3 regions of the Limosilactobacillus walteri genome follow, and region 3 is predicted to be linked to each of the others. Evidence: predicted binding sites of a transcription regulator. Region 3 holds the regulator's gene; each other region holds the start of a gene.

Evidence for each region. Region 3 encodes Rex, which represses fermentation and respiration genes when NADH is low (regulators of the CRP and FNR family bind a similar motif). Its sites were predicted from a motif close to TTGTGAANTANTTCACAA; they were not measured.
Region 1: a site for Rex is predicted at 2,380-2,397, ahead of DTK66_RS03210 (iron-containing alcohol dehydrogenase). Genes of this name have one in related genera too.
Region 2: a site for Rex is predicted at 2,707-2,724, ahead of DTK66_RS03880 (glycerol dehydrogenase). Genes of this name have one in related genera too.

What each region holds. Positions count from the first base shown of each region.
Region 1 is NZ_QORN01000010.1:1,615-6,654, forward strand. Features, by position in the region: gene trpX (tryptophan ABC transporter substrate-binding protein) at 1-380, shown strand, start outside; gene rlmH (23S rRNA (pseudouridine(1915)-N(3))-methyltransferase RlmH) at 849-1,328, shown strand; gene DTK66_RS03200 (hypothetical protein) at 1,496-1,675, shown strand; gene DTK66_RS03205 (NADPH-dependent FMN reductase) at 1,789-2,325, shown strand; gene DTK66_RS03210 (iron-containing alcohol dehydrogenase) at 2,543-3,715, shown strand; gene DTK66_RS03215 (VOC family protein) at 3,939-4,715, opposite strand; gene DTK66_RS03220 (pyrroline-5-carboxylate reductase family protein) at 4,718-5,040, opposite strand, start outside.
Region 2 is NZ_QORN01000015.1:5,929-10,968, reverse strand. Features, by position in the region: gene DTK66_RS03890 (ABC transporter ATP-binding protein) at 1-248, shown strand, start outside; gene DTK66_RS03885 (ABC transporter permease) at 241-1,470, shown strand; gene DTK66_RS03880 (glycerol dehydrogenase) at 1,562-2,683, opposite strand; gene DTK66_RS03875 (MFS transporter) at 3,121-4,338, shown strand; gene DTK66_RS03870 (shikimate dehydrogenase) at 4,325-5,040, shown strand, end outside.
Region 3 is NZ_QORN01000029.1:31,383-36,422, forward strand. Features, by position in the region: gene DTK66_RS07425 (ABC-F family ATP-binding cassette domain-containing protein) at 1-1,797, opposite strand, end outside; gene DTK66_RS07430 (redox-sensing transcriptional repressor Rex) at 2,041-2,685, shown strand; gene groES (co-chaperone GroES) at 2,921-3,205, shown strand; gene groL (chaperonin GroEL) at 3,292-4,917, shown strand.

The DNA of each region.
Region 1 (5,040 bases), on a different contig from region 3:
ATGAGCTGAATCAGACTTCGCAGACGATGTTGAGTAAGGTTGATGCCGTTATTGTCCCTAGTGATAACACCATTGCTGGAGCGATGGGGATATTGGTAAAAAATGCGAACGCTGTGAATAAGCCTGTCTTTCCGAGTGCTGATACAATGGTAAAGGATGGTGGAGTAGCATCTATTAGTCTTAGCCAGTATGGACAAGGGAAAGCAGCTGGTAAAATGGCAGCCCGTATCTTAAAGGGTGAGAAACCTAGTCAAATGGCGATTGATGATTACCATCATGGCGAACCAATCCTTAATTTGAAACAAGCACATAAGTTGGGGATGAAGGTTCCAGCAGATTTTCAACGAGCAGCAGAACAGAATGGGACGATTATTAATTGATTTAAAGGTAAAATTCCGAATATTTCAAAAAGTTAAAGTTAGTAACATTCGCTAGGTAACGTTGTGTCGCATATTTACCACAGATCGTGTTGTAATTGGTTAGAAATACGTTAAAATAGTACTGTGAATTTGCTTGTGGATAAGTCGGTGGAAAACTTTTGCGCAATTTAAGAAAAATTTATAATTGTTGATATAACAGTAACAATTATTGTTCAAAAGTTATCCACAGGGGATGCGTTCAAATGTGGATAAGTGGATTTTTGAACGTTTTTAATTATCTAATCCCTTGCGCGCCAAAGGGTTATCGAAATGATGATGAACGATTGTTCCTGTAGATAACTGTGGATAAGTAAGTTTTAAGAAAACGCTTTTTTGAACAAAAAGTTGCCGAACATTCGGTAAACGTTAAACAATTTAAAATTTCCTGTGGATAAGTTTGTGGATAAACTGTGGAAGGTAGTGGATATCTTGAATATAAAAATTATTGGTGTGGGGAAGCTGAAAGAAAAATATTTTAAGGCAGGAATTGCCGAGTATGCTAAACGATTAGGACGCTATTGTAAGTTTGAAATCGTCGAAGTACCAGATGAAAAGGCGCCTGAATCTCTAAGTCAAGCTGAAATGGACGAAGTGATGGCAAAAGAAGGAGAACGAATTCTTGATAAAATCAAGGATCGTGAATATGTATATGCCTTAGCGATTAAAGGCAAGGAACGGACATCAGAAGAATTTGCCAAAGAAATCAATCAACTAACAACATATGGTCATAGTGATATTACTTTTGTGATTGGTGGTTCATTAGGATTAAGTCCGGCCGTTTTAAAGCGGGCAGATACACAAATTTCATTTGGGCGTTTTACTTTACCTCACCAATTAATGCGGTTGGTTTTAAGTGAACAAATCTATCGAGCTTTCACTATTATTAACGGCCTGCCATACCATAAGTAAAGAATTTCTTGGTTTTCGTTTAGAAATCCCCTTAAGATCAATGAAAATGTTATAGTGATTAGAAGGAAAAGATGTAATGATATGTTTTAAGGATTTGATTTAAGATAAGCAAAAGATGTTACCGAGTAATTTTACAATGGTTAGTAGTTATAGTAAGCCTATTTATTATGCAAGATATGGCAAATGCAAGTACAAAGAATAAAATATTACTGACATTACCTAATGAGGAAAGAATTGAGAATGATGAATTTGAACGCTATCAATTTCGGGCGAAACAACTGCGGACTTGGTGGCAGGTGAAGCGACCGAAATATAATGTTAATTGGTCCTTTTATCAAAAGAAATGAGGGTGCTGAAAATAATACAGGCCCTCGTTTTTTTGATATCGAAAAGAATCACTTTGTTATTACCTTTTCATAAAAACTATTAAAATAAGGGTATTAACAAGGAGGTCATTCGAATGAAAAAAGTTGGAATTATCGTTGGCAGTGTTCGGCCTAATCGACGGAGTATGCAAGTAGCTAGTTGGCTAAAAATACAACTTAAAGAGAGCGCGCAAGTTCAATTTGATATTATTGATTTAAAAAAAGTTGATTTACCAATGATGGATGAGCCACGGATTCCTTATTTAGGAATATACGCTCACAAAAAGACGCGTCAGTGGAGTGAATTAATTCAAAAATATGATGGATTCGTCTTTGTTTTTCCACAATATAATTGGGGTTACCCAGCTGTGCTAAAAAATGCTATTGATTACCTAGGTAAGGAATGGCAGGGAAAACCGGTTAGCATGGTAACTTTTGGAGGTCATGGCGGTTCTCAAGCGCAGGTTGCGATGAAGTTAGTGATTACTGGGCTGAAGATGCAACCATTACCGGTTAATATGCAGATTAGTATAATGCCGACTGATTCGACCGCGACAGTTGATCGAATTTTGAATACTTACAACCCGCAAGCGATTCTTATGCGGATAGCTTTTGACGAAGCACTTAAATAGCTTGTGATAAAATTAGCAATTTTTTGCGAAACAGAATGATAATATTGTTTCAATTTGTGAATATTATGACAAAGAACGCGAAATTGCGGTGGATTAGGCAATAATATCTCCTTAAATCAGGCAATAATTGATAAAAAATCAAAATGTTCCTATTGCAAAAGTTATACGGTTGCATGATAATGGTAACGTATTCAAATGCCATGAGGAGGGTATTTTAATGAATAGACAATTTGATTTCTTAATGCCAAGCGTGAACTTCTTTGGTCCTGGTGTTATTGCTAAAATTGGTGATCGTGCAAAAATGCTCAATATGCACAAACCATTAGTTGTTACTACTGAAGGTTTATCAAAAATTGATAATGGTCCGGTAAAGCAAACTCTTGCTGCATTGGAAAAGGCTGGCGTAGATTACGCAGTATTTACTGGTGTAGAACCTAACCCAAAGATCCGGAACGTTAAAGCCGGTAAGAAGATGTATGAAGATGAGAACTGTGACTCCATTATTACTGTTGGTGGGGGTTCTGCTCACGATTGTGGTAAGGGTATCGGTATTGTTTTGACTAACGGTGATGATATTTCCAAGCTTGCCGGAATTGAAACATTGGACAATCCTCTTCCACCACTTATGGCAGTCAACACTACTGCAGGTACTGGTTCAGAATTAACACGTCACGCAGTTATCACTAACGAAGAAACTCATTTGAAGTTTGTTGTCGTTTCATGGCGTAACATTCCATTGGTATCATTCAATGATCCAATGTTAATGCTTGATATTCCACAAGACATTACTGCTGCTACTGGTTGTGACGCCTTTGTTCAAGCTATCGAACCATATGTTTCAGTTGACCACAACCCTATCACAGATAGTCAATGTAAAGAAGCTATCCAATTAATCCAAACTGCTTTGCCAGAAGTTGTTGCTAATGGCCACAACGTTGAAGCACGGACTAAGATGGTCGAAGCTGAAATGCTTGCCGGAATGGCATTTAACAACGCTAACCTTGGTTACGTTCACGCCATGGCTCACCAACTTGGTGGTCAATATGATGCTCCTCACGGTGTTTGCTGTGCCTTGCTTTTGACTACTGTTGAAGAATATAACTTGATTGCATGCCCAGAACGGTTTGCAGAATTAGCTAAGGTAATGGGCTATGACACGACTGGCCTTACCCTTTACGAAGCTGCTCAAAAGTCAATCGATGGTATGCGTGAAATGTGCAAGCTTGTTGGTATTCCTTCATCAATCAAGGAAATTGGTGCTAAACCAGAAGACTTTGAAATGATGGCTAAGAATGCCCTCAAGGATGGTAATGCCTTCTCTAACCCACGTAAGGGTACTGTTGAAGATGTCGTTAAGCTTTACCAAAAGGCTTACGATGGCATTTACTAATAATTAATTGAAAAGTAGGCAGGTATAATCCTGTCTCTTTTTATATTCAAGCGTGAACTAGTTATAGGAAGCGCAAAGGGACTCTAGTGTTCGGATTTTCCGAACGCTAGAGTCCCTTTGTGTACTGCGCTGTAGCATTTTCAACTATATAGGGGACTTATGTCACAGACCTATTTACGTCCTATAGATTTTAACCAAAGAAATAAGTTTGTACTGCACTCCCTTATTCCTTATCAGTTAATTCAAACCGAATCTGCCCAAGCTGCAACTTTTCTGGAAGCTTGGCACCATGGAAGATCAGCTTGAATAAACGATTTTCTACCCCAGGCGTAAAGATTAGTTGCTTGTTGCCGATGTTGACAGTAAAGTTATCACCTTCACGTAAGACCTCCGCTTGAAGAATTGCTGACCATTGTTTAGCAGTTTCTTCAGGATCGCTTACGTTAAAGACAGCCTGTTTAACAAAGAGGTCACCAGCAGGGTGGAACTTGATTAATCCTTGTTTCTTCAAGTCTTCACGACGTTGATCATCATTTTCGTTCCATTGAATGAAGAATGGCGCTGGTAAATGGTTGGCTAACTCATCGTTAATATAGAAGATCTTCCATTGGACTAATTTACCAGCAGGATCAACCCGTTTGCCATCCGTAATTTCACCGACGTCAAGTCCTAATCCTTTTAAGCGGCGGTGAGTTGCTACAATATCATCTGTTCGAATAGCAATTGTAGTGATCCGTTGAATACCATCAAAATAATCTTCAACGGCATCATGAATTGCAGAATTATTTTGATAAGGAAAGGCCGCTGCTTTTTCTTTATCTGCAACTGTCAATAGTTCGATATAGTTTAGACCAAAGTAGTCAAGGGCATTTTTTGTTCCCCAGTATTCATGTTTACCACCGGGAGCAAATGCTAAGCCCTTAGCATTAAAATAGTCAATTGCGTCTTGAAGATCAGTCACATCGACCATGGTGTGATCCCAATTTAATGTTTCTACCATTATTAATCACCTGTATTCTCTTTGCCTAGTTCTTTTGTGCGTTTAACAGCAGCAAGGACGGCATTCTCAATTCCGGCTGCAAATGAACTCTTATCTAATTCATGTTGAGCGGTAATCCCAACACCGCCTGCTGAGTTATTGATGTCGAGAAGTTCTGCTGGATGTTTGCCACTTTGCTCAACAAAGACCGCGGCGGCTTTCAAGTTTTCTAACGCTAGCTTATTTGCTTGTTCACGGGGCATGCCAGCAAGGACTCCTGCATTTGTGAAGCTAATCAAGAAATTATAGATATAGTTTGGTCCAGCCACCCCATATCCAGTAAATA
Region 2 (5,040 bases), on a different contig from region 3:
TTGAAAAAAATAAAATTTATTTGGAAGGTATTTTTAATGAGATGCAGCCAACTGTTTTTAATGGGGTGGTTCATCAAAAAGATGATTTTCCAGGAAAAGTTCTAACGTTTGATTCCGAAGAAAATGCAAGAAAGGCAATTGAACTAGCGAAAAAAGAACCATCTTTAACGGGATATCGTCTGTTGGAGCCAACTCTTGATGACATTTTTAGAAGAATTATAAAGGAGGAGGCCATGGAAAATGCATAAAATACTGGTAGTAGCCAAAATGGTTTTTAAAAAAAGAGTTTTATCGCCAACATATTATTGGATGATACTCGCTCCTATTCTTTTAATAGGCATCGGTATTGGATTTACTAAATACGTTGATGATCAAAATTCAGATCATAAGGCAATCATTGCTGTTGTAGCAGATAAAAATATACAAGAAGCATTAAAAAATCAAAAAACTTCAACATATCAAATCAATACTAAGATTAATACTCATAATAATAAGTTAAAAATTGATTTAGCTGATGGTGTAGTTGATGGGATTTTGTATATTAAGAACGATTTTTCTGAAATAAATTATAAATATAATGCAAGTAGCAATTCGAGCGATCCAACCAATGAGTTAAAGAAAAATATAACACTGCTTAAATCGCAATATATGGCAAGTAAAGCTGGTCTTAATGAAAAACAATGGCAAAACATTATAAAAGATGTAAACGTACAGAAAGAAAATGTTAATTATGATGGTAATACGATTAAATTAAATAACTCAGAATCTGCACAATATTTTAGTGAGTTTGCAGTTATTATTGCATTTTTCTTTTTAACCAGTTATATAAGCATAACAGGCGCTGAAATTGGAAATGAAAAAGGAAACCATTTAATCGAAGGCTTAACAGCAGCCATTCCGGCAGATAAACATTATGCTGGTAAAATGTTAGGAATTTTTTATTTGATAGGATTTCAAATAATTATCTATAGTGTGCTTGGAGGTTTAGGATATTTAATACTTCAAAAAATGCATAAAAAAGTTCTGGATTTAAATAAATATCTAAGTGGCATAAGCGCACAATACATCCTTATTGTTATACTATTAACAGTTGTATCTTTAGTATTATATGTATTTCTAGCTGCTATTTTTGCTTCATTTGTTTCAAGAGTTGAAGATATTTCACAGGCCACAAGTAGTGTTGCAAGTTTAATGTTGATTCCATATTTTTTAAGCTTTCTTACTCAAAGTAACCCCAACTTAGCGATTTCAAAAATATTGTCTTACTTTCCATATATGAGTCAAGGATTAATGCCAGTCCGAATCGCAAGAGGAGCTGCAACCTACAGTGATGGGTATATTTCATTACTGATCTCTATTATATTCGTAATGATAATGTATCTATTTTCTGCAAAAGTATATAAGAATAATGTTTTTTCTTATAGTAGTGAAAACCTAATTAAGGCAATGATAAAGCGGATTACAGCTTAAATATATTTAAGATAGATAAAAGCCGTTAGCATTCAAAAATGAACGCTAACGGCTTTTTGATGTATTTCACTAAATTTTATAAGTAACGAGTCTACATTCGACTGTGATGACAACGATGGGTGCTTAAAAATTGCTTACTATAAGCATCGACAGCACGGAATGCTTGCGCTACATCATCAGGAGTAACCGCAAATGGTAAGCGGTCCATTGTATCTTGTTCAGAACAAGCAGCTTCGCCAGCCTTGAGTAATTTTTCATCGGAAACATTCTCTAGGTGAAGGTCTGCAAGGGTTGTTGGCAAACCTAACGATAAGATAAATTGGAAATATTTATTATAACGTTCTTCATCGGCACCTTCGAGCATTAGTTGGGTTAAAGTTCCATAGGCAACTTTTTCACCGTGAGTTAAGTCATGGGTTTCTTCAAGGATAGTTAAACCATCATGAATTGCGTGCGCACCAGATAAACCACCGCTCTCAAAACCAAGGCCACTCATCAGCGTATTAGCTTCGACAATCTTGGCGAGCGCGGGCGTAACAACGTGATCTTGGGCTGCGGCAACAGCAAGGTGGGAATAATCAAATAAAGTATCCTCACACTTTTGCGCAATCGCATTACCAACCAATGTTTGTTTTTCGCCAAGCATTGTATCGCTGTTAGCCTTAGCAACTGCTTGGGCTTCAACATTTGTTGCAAGCGCATCTGCAATTCCTGAGATTAACATCCGAACAGGACCACCCGCGATTACTTGGGTGTCAACCAACACTAAGTCAGGATTTTGGTTATAGAACCGGTAGTGGTCAAAGCCACCGTCATCGGTATAGATAACTGAAAGTCGTGAACAAGGGGCATCATTAGAAGCAAGCGTTGGCATAATTACTACTGGTAGATGTAAGTTATCAGCGATAGCCTTAGCGGTGTCAACTGTCTTGCCACCACCGAGACCGTAAATTACTGAAACGTTATTTTCTTTACCGATAGCAGTTACTCGGTCAACTTCATTGGTTGATGACTCGCCATTAAACTGTACGCGAGTGACATCATAACCGTTATCCTGTAAGTATTCTTCAAACTTTTGACCAACGATTTTATAAACCGTATTGCCCGCTAATAATAAGGGCTTTTTGCCAAAGTCTTGTAAATACTTATCACTTTCGAAAAGTACACCTTTGCCTTGAATGTAAGACGATGGTGAACCGAATTCTTCAACCATATTAAATCCCTCCAGTATATGCTTTGTGTACTCTTTAACAATATCACTTTTAAAGCTTTGAGGGAAGTTTCGGCTCATTTAATTAATTTAAAATTAAGTGTTGACTTTGAATTATTAGAATGTTTTAATAATAGACAATAATTAAACGGAAAGGAAGATTCTTGATGACCTCATTATCATTAACTGCTAAGAACTATTATTTTGGCTTTGCTTACTTTATGTAGGTCCGTGCTGTTTAGGTGCGGACTGGGACGTTCGGACCTAAGCAGAGTTGAGTTAATGATGCTTTGCTAGGTGTTAGTCTAGTAGAGCGAGATATTCAGGGTTCCTGTATATAATTACGGCGAATTGACATATCGCCCAAGGCGCTAACTAGATTGACTGAGTCTCAGATCTGGTTAGCGCTTTTTTATGATTATTAAAGGGAGAGAAGAGATATGGAAATGCCTGTTGCCGAATCACAGATTAATAAACGTCGCTTGTCACTGAGCCTTTACTTGAACTACTTGATTCATGGTTTTGGAATCATTATCTTAGCGCAAAATATGGTTGCTCTTGGGAGTGTCTGGCAAGTACCGATTAAAACAGTATCTTTTGTTATTTCGGGAATTGGAATCGGGCGGTTAATTGCTTACCTAATAACTGGAACCTTAGCTGATATGCTTAGTCGAAAATTGTTTGTGTTTATTGGCATGGCCTGTTACTTGATTTTTGCTATTGGGATGGTAATGACACACAGTATTCCGGTTGCTTATGGTCTAGCGATTTTAGCAGGAATTGCTAATTCGGCACTAGATGCAGGGACATACACGACTTTAGTAGAAATGAATAATGGTAAAGGCTACGATACGATTTTAATTAAAGGCTTTGTTTCGCTTGGGGAATTTATCTTGCCATTAATTGTCGCGGCTTTATCGGCTAATAATTTATGGTTTGGTTGGTCCTTTATTGTAATGGCGGTATTGATTATTACAAATATGATTAATATGAGCACTATCAAATTTCCTAAAATTCAACGGGTAACGCTCCGTCACCATCAACAAACGGTTCGTCGACCTAAGAAGTCAATTAGGAAAATGGTTGCAACAATCCTCCTGCTCGGATACGGTTACTCATCCATGGCTGTGATGATTTGGTTTACACAGTGGATTACCCTTTTTGCGCAGAAGTCCCTCGGGTACGGCAACCTTGCTGCTCATACACTCTTATCGCTTTACAGTGTTGGTTCAATTATAGGAGTAATTACTTTATTTATTTTGTTAAAGCGGAATGTTAATGAAATGACTTTATTGGTTAGTTTGAATTTAACGGCAGTTATCGCGTTACTCATTATCCTAATTGCGGGGAATAATATTAACCTTGTCAGTGTAGCCAGTTTGGTATTTGGATTTAGTGCTGCTGGTGGAATTATGCAGACGGGATTAACGGTTTTCATGAACCTTTACCCCCGCCATCGTGGCATGGTGACCGGAGCATTTTACTTTTTTGGCAGTATCGCCTCATTCACGGTTCCGCTAATTACGGGTGTTTTATCCGCGCATAGTATTCAATTAGCATTTGCGGGGGACCTAGCAGTTGCCGTTAGTGGAACAATTTTAATGGTTATTTTAGCTTTATTAAATACAAAGGGGAAGATTAAGAATGGAACGAATTGATGGACACACGATTTTAATTGGCCTTATGGCAACACCAATCAGACACTCAATGTCACCAACGATGCATAACAATGCTTTTGCTAAATTAGGCTTAAATTACGCCTATCTTGCTTTTGAAGTGGGTAATGACCAATTAGCGGATGCGGTGCAGGCGATTCGCACGCTTGAGATGCGGGGATCAAATGTTTCAATGCCAAATAAACAAAAAATTTTACCGCTCCTCGACAAACTATCGCCAGCAGCTGAGATGGCTGGAGCGGTCAATACTGTGGTAAATGATAATGGCGTATTAACTGGCTATACTACTGACGGAACCGGCTTTATGAAATCGCTAGCGGATGAAGGCTTGGATATCCGGGGCAAGAAAATGGTGTTAACTGGTGCTGGTGGTGCAGGAACCCCGATTGCCATTCAAGCCGCATTAGATGGGGTAAAAGAGATTGCGATTTTTAACCGGCAAGATGCCCAGTGGCAACAGGCTAAGAAGAATGTTGAAATGATTAATTCGCAGACAAACTGTCATGCCAGCTTGCATCATTTGGAGGATCGCGATGATTTCAAGCATGAGTTAGCGACAGCTGATATTTACTGTGATTCAACTGGGGTGGGAATGAAACCGCTGGAAGACATGACCCTTGTTGAAGATCCGGGATGGTTCCATAAGGATATGATTGTTTTTGATACAGTTTATGCGCCGCGAGA
Region 3 (5,040 bases):
TTCTGGTTGACTCATCTGCTCTTGAACAGCACTTTGCTGGTTTTCTAAGTCTGCCATTTCTTTTTCAAGGCTATCCACTTGTCGCTGGATTTTCCGCCGTGCCCGTTGCTGCTCCTTATTTTGCTGGTAGGATTGCTTGCCAGCTGCTCCCTTATTAGTATTGGCGTTTTCGACAATAGTAGGATTTTCCTTATCCTTAGCGGCAAGGTAGTCGTCATAGTCCCCTTCGTAATGTTTGATGCCGTTTTGCTGCATTGCCAAAATATCTGTAGCAACTTGATTGATAAAGTACCGGTCATGGGAAATAAACAACACAGTACCGTCAAATTCATTAATTGCACTTTCAAGAACTTCACGGCTATCAATATCAAGGTGGTTTGTAGGTTCATCAAGAATTAAGAAGTTAATTGATTTGAATGATAATTTGGTTAATTCAAGACGGGCTTTTTCTCCACCAGAAAGTTCATGGACAACCTTATAAACATCATCACCCACAAATAAGAAACTGCCAAGCAGGGAACGAATATCTTTTTCTGGCACTTCTGGATGGTCATCCCATACTTCTTCAAGGACAGTCTTATGGGGGTGCAATTGTTGCTGCTCCTGGTCGTAGTAGCCAATTTCAAGGTTTGCCCCCATCTTGATTGTTCCGCTAATAAGCGGGATTTTATGGAGAATTGATTTGAGTAAGGTTGACTTGCCGATTCCGTTGGGGCCAACAATCCCGATTCGTTGCGGCTTACGAACGGTGAATGAGAGCGGGCCGGCAAGTACCTGTTCATGATAGCCGACTTTTGCCTGCTCCACATCGAGGACTTCATTTCCGCTTGCTTTATCTGCGTGAAAATGGAAATGAATAGACTTGTCATCAGTTTCTGGACGGTCGAGACGTTCCATTTTCTCTAATTGTTTACGGCGTGCTTGGGCTCGTTTAGTCGTTGAAGCGCGGACGATATTACGATTGACAAAATCTTCAAGCTTAGCGATCTTTTTTTGCTGTTGGTCATAGTGCTTCCATTCTGCTTGAAGCCGCTCTTGCTTATGTTGAACAAACTGGGTGTAGTTACCGGTATAGTGGGTAAGGGTCTTATTATCAAGGTCATACACGTCATTAACAACACGGTCAAGGAAGTACCGGTCGTGGGAGACGATGAGGAGGGCCCCTTGATAACTTTTGAGGTAGTCTTCAAGCCACGCTAAGATATTCATGTCTAAATGGTTTGTTGGTTCGTCTAAGATTAATAGTCCTGGCGCTTGAAGGAGAATCTTAGCGAGGGCTAATTTTGTCTTTTGTCCACCAGAAAGGGAGTTAATCGGGGTATCATAAGTATCTTCGTCAAAACCGAACCCGTGTAAAATTCCCCGCATCCGGGAAGCATATTCATATCCGCCTTGCTTCTTAAACGATGTTTGCAATGTATCATAGGAGGCCAGAATTTGTTGATAATGCTCGCTGCTGCTATCGAGTTCACCAAGCTGCTGCTCAAGGTCGTGGATCTGTTTTTCCATCTTATGTAATGGCGTAAAAACTGTGTCAAGCTCAGACCAAATGCTATTTTGACTATCAAGTCCCTGGTCCTGGGCGAGATAACCGATTGTCAGGTCCTTGGCTTTGGTTATGGTCCCTTCGTCAGGTTCAGTAATGCCGGCAATCATTTTTAAAAAGGTTGTTTTGCCGGCACCGTTACGGCCGACGAGGGCAGTCCGACCGTGCTCTTGGATTTGTAAATTCATATTGTGAAATAAAACGTCCGCGCCAAATCGCCGGGTAACGTCATTTGTTTGTAAAAGTAACATTTTGAAACCTCATTGTAATTCCGTTAATTTGATATGATTTTATTTTAGCAGATTTCTAATTTTAAATAAAAATTTGAAAATATTTTTGTATTTTAGTTCACAAAAAATAGTTTAATTGCTAGAATATACACAGACTTAAATTTCACAAAGTAAAAATTAGTAAGTTTATCCATAATTAAACCTAGCAATCAGTTGGCAAACTAGGCAGGAGAAAAAACTAATTTTAGGAGGAACAAAGGTAGAATGGTTAATAAAAAGATTCCACGAGCAACTGCCAAACGGTTGCCGATTTACTTCCGTTATTTAAATGTATTGAAGGATGCAAATAAGCAACGGGTTTCATCGACTGAGCTATCAGAAGCAGTGCAGGTTGATTCTGCAACGATTCGTCGTGACTTTTCATATTTTGGTGAACTTGGTAAACGGGGCTATGGTTACGATGTGGAGAGTTTGTTGAAGTTTTTTAAGGGAATTCTTCATCAGGACTCTTTAGTTAGTGTTGCCTTAGTGGGGGTTGGTAGTTTAGGGAGCGCCTTATTAAACTTCAATTTCCATCAAGATACAAATTTGCGGATCAGTGCTGCCTTTGATACTAAGCCAGAATACGCTAACACTGTTAAGAGTGGTATCCCAATCTATCCTTCTGAAGACATGGTTAAGCAATTAAAAGAACAACAGATTGATGTTGTTATTTTGACTGTTCCTGGGATCAAAGCACAGCATGTTGCTGACCAATTGGTTGAGGCAGGTGTAAAGGGAATCCTTAACTTTACTCCCGTACGGTTATCCGTGCCAAAGAATGTTCAGGTACAAAATATAGATTTAACAAATGAATTACAGACGTTGATTTACTTCATTAAAAATTATAGTGAAGATTCAGTTGAATAATTATTAAAAGAGCATTGGTTTAATGGAAGCGTTAAACTAGTGCTTTTTGTATATTAATAGCCTATCAAATCAACGTTTAGTTATAACTAGAATATTTAAAAATACTTGATGGTCAAAAAAAGTCAAAGTGTTTTTATTGCATTTTGGAAATAACATGTTATATTTAAATATGTGGTTAGCACTTAAACGTTTTGAGTGCTAAAAATAAATTTATTAACAAGATGGAGGGATTAACGTGTTAAAACCATTAGGAGATCGCGTTGTTCTAAAAGCTGAAACTGAAGAAGAAAAGACAGTTGGTGGAATTGTCCTTGCTTCTAACGTAAAGGAAAAGCCAACTACTGGAAAGGTTATTGCCGTTGGAGAAGGTCGTACTTTAGACAACGGACAAAAGCTTGCTCCAGCTGTTAAGGAAGGCGACCGCGTATTATTTGATAAGTACGCTGGCAACGAAGTAGAATATGACGGTGAAAAGTACTTAGTTGTTCATGCTAAGGACTTAGTAGCAATTGTTGAATAAAAAATTATTATTTGAAAATTATTGAGGTTGAAGGATCGTTTTCCTTCACCGTCTCGAAAAATGAAATCAATTTTGAGGTGACATAAATGGCAAAAGAAATTAAGTTTTCTGAAGATGCACGGAGCGCTATGCTCAGTGGTGTTGATAAGTTAGCTGATACTGTTAAGACAACGATGGGACCAAAGGGACGGAACGTTGTTTTGGAACAAAGCTATGGCACACCTACTATTACTAATGATGGGGTTACAATTGCTAAGAGCATTGAACTCGAAGATCAATTTGAAAATATGGGTGCTAAGTTAGTAGCCGAAGTTGCTTCAAAGACTAACGACATCGCTGGTGACGGTACTACTACTGCTACTGTTTTGACCCAAGCAATTGTAAATGCCGGAATGAAGAATGTTACATCTGGTGCAAACCCAGTTGGCATTCGTCGTGGTATTGATAAGGCTACAGAAACTGCTGTTGAAGCATTAAAGAAGATGTCACACGATGTAAAGACCAAGGATGACATTGAACAAATTGCTTCTATTTCTGCTGCTAACCCAGAAGTTGGTAAGTTGATTGCTGATGCAATGGAAAAGGTTGGTCACGATGGTGTTATTACCATTGAAGATTCCCGTGGAGTTGACACTAGTGTTGACGTTGTTGAAGGAATGAGCTTTGACCGTGGTTACATGTCACAATACATGGTTACTGACAACGACAAGATGGAAGCAGACCTTGACAACCCATACATCTTGATTACGGACAAGAAGATCAGCAACATTCAAGATATCTTGCCATTACTTCAATCAGTTGTTCAAGAAGGCCGGGCCCTCTTAATCATTGCTGATGATATTACGGGTGAAGCATTACCAACTCTTGTTTTGAACAAGATTCGTGGAACATTCAATGTTGTTGCTGTTAAGGCTCCTGGCTTTGGTGATCGTCGTAAGGCTCAACTTCAAGATATTGCCGTATTGACGGGTGGTACTGTTATCTCTGATGACCTTGGCATGAGCTTGAAGGATGCTACTGTTGATCAATTAGGTCAAGCAAACAAGGTTACTGTTACTAAGGACACTACTACGATTGTTGACGGTTCTGGATCAAAGGAAGCGATCCAAGAACGAGTAGAACAAATTAAGCAAGAAATTGCCAAGTCCACTTCTGACTTTGACAAGGAAAAGCTTCAAGAACGTCTTGCTAAGTTATCAGGTGGGGTTGCCGTTGTTAAGGTCGGTGCCGCAACTGAAACTGAATTGAAAGAAAAGAAGTACCGGATTGAAGATGCCTTAAACGCTACTCGGGCAGCCGTTCAAGAAGGATTTGTTCCTGGTGGTGGTACCGCATTAATCAATGTTATTTCTTCTCTTGATAAGATTGACGCTGAAGGCGATGAATTAACTGGTATTAACATTGTTAAGGCTGCCCTTGAAGCTCCAGTTCGTCAAATTGCTGAAAACGCCGGTGTTGAAGGATCAGTAATTGTTAACGAATTGAAGAACGAAAAGGAAGGTATCGGTTACAACGCTGCTGATGGTAAGTTTGAAGATATGATTAAGGCTGGGATTGTTGACCCAACAATGGTTACCCGTTCAGCTCTTCAAAATGCAGCTTCTGTATCAGCATTGCTCCTTACTACTGAAGCAGTTGTTGCTGATAAGCCAGATCCAAAAGATAACCAAGCTCCAGCTGCTCCACAAGGCGGCATGGGCGGTATGATGTAATAACTTGAAGATGCTAAAGCGACTGAGTTTTCTCAGCCGCTTTATTATTTTCAAGCAGAAAATGTTACAGCGGAGTAGCTGACAGGTACTTCAAACGTTGATAAATTATCAGTGGAATTGCCA